DNA from 2 places in the Kosakonia oryzendophytica genome. Region 2 is predicted to be linked to the other one. Evidence: predicted binding sites of a transcription regulator. Region 2 holds the regulator's gene; the other holds the start of a gene.
What was found. Region 2 encodes sigma-54, which starts transcription at its own class of promoters, with help from an activator protein. Its sites were predicted from a motif close to GTTGGCACANNTTTCGCTNT; they were not measured.

Region 1 (3,412 bases), 490 kb from region 2:
CGAAAAACACCACTTTGCGCTGTGGATTGTTCTGTGCCAGCGCCAGCGCATCCATCGGCGAATAGACGATGCGCACATCTGCGCCACGGGCTTTCGCCTGCAACAGCGACCCGTTTTTCCCCGGCACGCGGATCGCGTCGCCAAAGGTGCAGAAGATCACTTCCGGGTGGCTGGCTATCTCAACGCAGGTATCAATGCGCCCCATCGGCAGGACGCAGACCGGGCAGCCGGGACCATGAATGAACTCAATATTCTCCGGCAGTAGCTGGTCGAGGCCAAATTTGAAAATAGCGTGGGTATGGCCACCGCACACTTCCATAATGCGCAGCGGGCGCGCCGCCGTATAAGAGAGATGCGCCGCCCGTTCACGCAGATGGGCGATAAGCTGCATCACCTGCTCCGGGGCGCGGTATTCATCGACAAATCGCATTATTTCTCCTCACCAAACAGCAGAGCGCCGACATCCGGTTCAACGTCGAACATATTTTGCAGTGCCGCCAGCGTATCCCGGGCTTCTTCTTCGTTAATCATGCTCATCGCGAAACCCACATGCACCAGCACCCACTGCCCAAGCCGCGGCTGCCCGTTTTCATCCTCGCTGCCCACCAGCGTAAGATCCACATCGCGTTGAATGCCGCAGACGTCTACTTTGGCTTGCAGACCGTTAATGGCCGTGATTTGCCCCGGTACGCCTATACACATCGTTGCGTCTCCAGCCAGTCGATCCAGCGATCCATGCCTTCGCCGTGGGTGGCGGAAATAAGGATGATTTCAATGTCCGGATTGACTTCGCGGGCGTAAGCGATGCATTTGTCGACATCAAAATTGAGGTACGGCAGCAGGTCGACTTTGTTCAGCAGCATCAGCGATGCAGCGGCAAACATATGCGGGTATTTCAGCGGCTTGTCTTCCCCTTCGGTGACCGACAGTACGGCCACTTTATGGCGCTCACCCAGATCGAAACTGGCCGGGCAGACAAGGTTTCCGACGTTTTCGATAAACAGAATGCCCTGGTGGGCGAGCGGCAGGCGCGGCGCGGCGTCGGCAATCATTTGCGCATCAAGATGACACCCTTTGCCGGTGTTCACCTGAATGGCGGGGGTGCCGGTCGCGCGGATGCGTGCGGCGTCGTTCACCGTTTGCTGATCCCCTTCGATCACCGCACACGGAACGCGGGTTTTCAGGCGTTCGAGGGTTTCCGTCAGCAGGGTGGTTTTGCCGGATCCGGGACTGGAGACAAGGTTCAGCACCAGTTGCTGTTGCGCGGCGAAACGGGCGCGGTTGCGGGCGGCGATGCGGTTGTTTTTATCCAGTACATCGATTTCCACTTCCAGCATCCGTTTCTGGCTCATGCCTGGCGCATGGGTGCCAGCTTCGCCATGACCGTAATGCAGGTCACCGTTATCCAGCTCGGTTGGATTAAATTCGCGAGTTTTGACGCCGGTAATTTTTAGCGCCGGACGATCTGCCGGGGCGAACGGCGCACCGCGAAATGCGGAATGCGGGTTATGTTCATCACCCTCTATATAAAGGTTACCGTCCTGACAACCACATGTTGTACACATTATTTACTCCTCAATTTCCAGTCGCTGAATGTGCATTCCGTCGTCGGCGACGATGTGCAGTTGGTCGCTGTGGCATTGTGGACAGCGGCGCACGCGCTGGGTTAGCAACGTCACATACTGCTGGCATGACTCACACCAGCACTCCGCCTGTTGTTCTTCGATATGCAGTGTACAACCTTCCGCCAGGCTGCCACGGCACACCAGATCAAAACAAAACGTTAAAGCCTCGGTTTCGACGCAGGAAAATGCGCCGACTTTTAACCACACGCCGGTCACCCGACGTGCGCCGTTTGCCCGCGCCTGTTGTTCAATCACTTCCAGCGCCCGCTGACATAATGTGATTTCGTGCATAACGCCTCCTTAGGACTTTGCCGCGTTAATGCAATAAGAGTGCCAGCGTGGTTAAAGTCACGGTGACGATGTCGAACATGACGAAATGACACGTCGAAATGGCGAAGGTTTTGTCTTAATTTCCTTAAAAATCATGAAATTAAAATTTGGCATGGATGATGCTTTACCGCCGTTGTTTCAATTAACCGGGTAAGCTGACATGACGATTTGGGAAATTAGCGAAAAGGCGGACTTCATTGCCGGACGGCATCACCGTCTGCAGGAAGAGTGGCGCCATTACTGTAATACGCTGGTTCAGGGAATTACCCTGTCCAAAGCACGATTGCACCATGCCATCGGCTGTGCGCCGGAACAGCAACTCTGCTTTGTGCTGTTCGAACACTTCACACTCTCTGTCACCCTTGTCGGGGGATTTAACGGTCACACCATTGAGTACGCCATTGCCGGCAAAGACGGCGGCGAGCCGCGCGTTATTGCTCAGGCGCAGCTCAGCAGCGATGGCCTGATTGATGGTGTTATCAGCAACCGCGATCGCGAAAAAGTACTGAACCACTACCTGGACGCGATCGCCGACGTTTACAACAACCTCTATGCCGCCATGGAGACAGACTCGCCGGTAACGCTTACGGCGCTTGCCCGCAACGCGCACGCGCCTGCACTGGCCTGAGTTTGGGTGTCGACAAGTGTCGAAAGTGACACCTTGAGCGACACGTTTCGTCATAAATGACCGCCCGTAACGTGGGTGAATCACCTGAGGATGTGCTGGTGAACCGTTTTGTAATTGCCGACGCTTCGCTGTGTATTGGCTGCCATACCTGTGAAGCCGCCTGCGCCGAGACGCACCGCGCGCAGGGGTTGCAGGCGATGCCGCGACTGCGTGTGATGCGTAACGAAAATGAATCTGCGCCGCAGCAGTGCCACCACTGTGAAGATGCGCCCTGTGCGGGCGTTTGCCCGGTCAACGCGATTAACCGTGTGGAGGGCGCGGTGCAGCTTAATGAAAGTCTGTGCGTGAGCTGCAAATTGTGCGCGATTGCCTGTCCGTTTGGCGCTATCGAGTTTTCCGGTAGCCGCCCGCTGGATATTCCCGCCAACGTCAACTCGCCAAAAGCGCCCGCCGCACCGCCAGCGCCTGCGCGCGTCAGCTCGCTGCTGGACTGGGTGCCGGGCGTGCGGGCTATCGCCGTGAAGTGCGATCTCTGCCATTTCGATGAGCAAGGTCCGGCCTGCGTACGCATGTGTCCGACCAAGGCATTGCACCTGGTGAATAACCGCGATCTTGCCCTCGCCAGCCGACGCAAACGCGAACTTACCCTTACCACTGACTACGGCGATTTATCGCTGTTTCAGTCGCAAAACCGGAGTGCGAAATGACGATCCTCTCTTTGTTAAGTGACGCCATCGCGGTGCTGGTGTGCGCGGCGGCGCTGGCGTATCTGTTTACACCGGCGAAAGCGCTCAGCGGTCTGCTCGCCGGGCTTGGCGGTACGGTAGGT
Region 2 (3,412 bases):
CTGACGGTCGGCAAGCGTGCGCGCCAAATCCGGCAATAACACGACCGGCAGGTTATCGACACAATAAAAACCCATGTCTTCCAGGGCGCGTAGCGCCACTGATTTGCCTGAACCCGAACGACCACTGACGATCATCAGGACCATGAACCATTTCTCCTCAGGACGACTGATAAAAAAGCGGCCTTTCCGTTACGCATCATCACCTTCGCCTTCTGTCTGCGTGATGATCTGATACAGATCTTCATCACTTTGCGCGCTGCGCAGGCGCCGACAAATTGTTTTATCCGCCAGGCGCTTAGCGACCAGCGAGAGCGTATGCAAGTGCGTTTTGGTTTGATCTGCCGGCACCAATAATGCAAACAGTAGATCGACGGGCTGATTATCGATAGCGTCGAAAGCAATGGGCGTTTCGAGTTGGACAAAAACGCCGACGGCGCGAAGCGTGTCTTCTTCGAGCTTACCGTGTGGAATAGCGATACCGTTACCAATACCGGTACTGCCCATTTTTTCACGGGTAAGGATGGCCTCGAAGACGACCTGCGGCGGTAGGCCTAACTGTTTTGCCGCCAGTTCACTGATGATTTCCAGAGCACGTTTTTTACTCTGACAGTGAACGCCGCTACGGGTGCATTCCTGGTTAAGGACATTGCTCAGTTGAAGAGCGGAATCGTTATTCATCATAATTTCACCTAAGCGACGCCAGTGCAGACACCCTACCGGATTGCGGTAGGGTGCGACGCACCAGGCTGACGCCCGGACAATTAGTGTTGTTTCAGTTTATCTTTATGTTTCGTTAGTTGCCGCGCCAGTTTATCAATTAAACCGTCGATTGCAGCATACATATCCTGCCCTTCCGCACTGGCATGAAGCTCCCCTCCATTAACATGGAGCGTTGCATCCGAAGTGTGAGTCACTTTCTCCACTTTCAACACAATATAGACCTGATTAATCCTGTCGAAATACTGTTCAAGCTTGGCGAATTTGCTATTTACAAAGTCGCGGAGAGCATCAGTGATCTCGACGTTCTGTCCTGTGATGTTAAGCTGCATAGTGTCTTCCTTATCGGTTTTGGTCAAACCAGTTGTTTGCGCTGGTTTGACGGCGGAATGGATAAAGATTCTCGATACTTCGCAACGGTTCGCCGCGCCACCATAATTCCTTGATCGGAAAGCAGTGTCGTCAGCTTACTATCGCTCAGTGGTTTCGCAGGGTTTTCTGCGGCGATTAACTTCTTCACCAGCGCGCGAATAGCCGTAGACGAGGCTTCGCCGCCGCCTTCGGTGCTTACATGGCTGGAGAAGAAATATTTAAGTTCAAAAATGCCGCGCGGACTGTGCAGGTACTTCTGGGTCGTCACACGTGAAATGGTGGACTCGTGCATTTCGACGGCCTGCGCGATATCCGCCAGAACCATCGGTTTCATAAACTCTTCACCCTGCTCAAAGAAGGCTTGCTGCTGCTCAACAATGCAGCGGCTAACCCGGAGCAGGGTATCATTACGGCTTTCCAGACTTTTGATCAGCCATTTCGCATCCTGCAAATTGCTGCGGATAAACTGGCTGTCGGCATCGTTACGTGCTCCGGCGCACATGGAAGCGTAGTGCTGGTTGATTTGTAAGCGCGGAATACTGTCGGAGTTCAGCTCCACAGTCCAACGTCCGTTGTGCTTACGCACGAGCACGTCCGGGATCACGTATTCCGGTTCACCGGTCTGGATAGACTGGCCAGGGCGCGGATCCAGCGATTGAATCAGGTTAACCGCTTCTTTCAGCACGTCCTCTTTCAGACGCGTCATACGCATTAGCGTACGGAAGTCATGGTTAGCCAGCAGATCAAGGTGATCGCTAATGATCAATCGTGCTTCTTCACACCACGGTGTCTCTTTCGAAAACTGCGAAAGCTGGATCAGCAAGCAGTCGCGCAGATCCCGCGCAGCTACGCCAACCGGATCGAAACGCTGTATGCGTTTAAGTACGGCTTCGACTTCGTCAAGACCCACCTCTTCATTGCCCATGCTTTCGAGGATATCTTCGAGCGATACGGTCAGATAGCCCGTATCGTCAACAGCATCCACAATGGATGTTGCAATTGCGCGATCGGTGTCGGAGAACGGCGTCAGTTCTACCTGCCACATCAGGTAGTCCTGCAGCGACTGGGTGGTTTCACCTTGATAAATGGGCAGTTCGTCATCAAGGTAATCATTGCTGCTGCCGGAGGGGGTTCCTGCGGTGTAGATCTCGTCCCAGCTTGCATCCAGCGGCAGCTCGTCGGGCATCTCTTTTTGTTCAAGCGCGTCGACGGTATCCAGGCCTTCATTATCCTGGTTTTGTTGGGCATCCACTTCTTCGTGAAGATCGGTTTGCTCCAGCAATGGATTACTCTCCAGCGCCTGCTGAAGTTCCTGCTGAAGTTCCAACGTGGACAACTGCAACAAACGAATTGCCTGCTGCAGTTGTGGCGTCATGGCTAGCTGTTGGCTAAGCCTTAGTTGCAAACCTTGCTTCATATTCAGAGCAGCACTCTCCGACAAAAAACGTCAATAATCTCTACCCTATCAGAGTCTGAAGTCTTCCCCAAGATATACGCGCTTAACGTGTTCGTCTTCAAGGATTTGCTGCGGTGTCCCGTGAGCAATTAAATGCCCCTGGCTGACGATGTAAGCGCGTTCGCACACTGCCAATGTTTCGCGGACATTATGGTCGGTAATCAGCACGCCCAGGCCGCTGTCGCGCAGGTGTTCGATGATACGTTTAATATCAATGACCGAAATGGGGTCAACGCCCGCAAACGGTTCATCCAGCAGAATAAATTTCGGGTTAGCCGCCAGCGCGCGGGCAATTTCCACACGACGACGTTCACCACCGGACAACGCCTGCCCCATGCTGTCTCGCAGATGCTCAATATGGAACTCTTCCATCAACTCTTTGGCACGATCATCACGCTGTTCAGCCGTCAGGTCATCACGAATTTGCAATACTGCCATCAGGTTGTCGTACACGCTCAGGCGGCGAAAAATAGAGGCTTCCTGCGGTAAATAGCCAATGCCACGACGCGCGCGCGCATGCAGCGGCAGCAGACTGATATCTTCCTCATCAATAATGATGTTGCCTGCATCGCGCGGCACAATGCCTACCACCATGTAGAATGTGGTGGTTTTCCCTGCACCGTTAGGACCGAGAAGGCCGACGATTTCGCCAGAGTTTACCGTCAGACTGACGTCTTCAACAACGCGGCGGCCTTTATAGGCTTTGGCGAGATTCTTTGCAGTTAATGTTGCCATAACGAATTAGTTACTCTTTTTTTGCGCCGGAGCCGGGGTTTTGCTGTTGCTCTTATCCTGCAACTGCGATGGCACCAGCACGGTGGTCACGCGTTTACCTTTGTCGCTGAATGCCTGCATTTTCTGCTCTTT

Region 1: a site for sigma-54 is predicted at 1,944-1,963, ahead of hypA (hydrogenase maturation nickel metallochaperone HypA). Genes of this name have one in related genera too.

Annotation. Positions count from the first base shown of each region.
Region 1 is NZ_CP115659.1:1,073,945-1,077,356, forward strand. It holds gene hypD (hydrogenase formation protein HypD) at 1-430, opposite strand, end outside; gene O9K67_RS05125 (HypC/HybG/HupF family hydrogenase formation chaperone) at 430-702, opposite strand; gene hypB (hydrogenase nickel incorporation protein HypB) at 693-1,565, opposite strand; gene hypA (hydrogenase maturation nickel metallochaperone HypA) at 1,569-1,916, opposite strand; gene hycA (formate hydrogenlyase regulator HycA) at 2,116-2,583, shown strand; gene O9K67_RS05145 (4Fe-4S dicluster domain-containing protein) at 2,682-3,290, shown strand; gene hycC (formate hydrogenlyase subunit 3) at 3,287-3,412, shown strand, end outside.
Region 2 is NZ_CP115659.1:585,696-589,107, forward strand. It holds gene rapZ (RNase adapter RapZ) at 1-144, opposite strand, end outside; gene ptsN (PTS IIA-like nitrogen regulatory protein PtsN) at 190-681, opposite strand; gene hpf (ribosome hibernation promoting factor) at 762-1,049, opposite strand; gene rpoN (RNA polymerase factor sigma-54) at 1,073-2,506, opposite strand; gene lptB (LPS export ABC transporter ATP-binding protein) at 2,555-3,280, opposite strand; gene lptA (lipopolysaccharide ABC transporter substrate-binding protein LptA) at 3,287-3,412, opposite strand, start outside.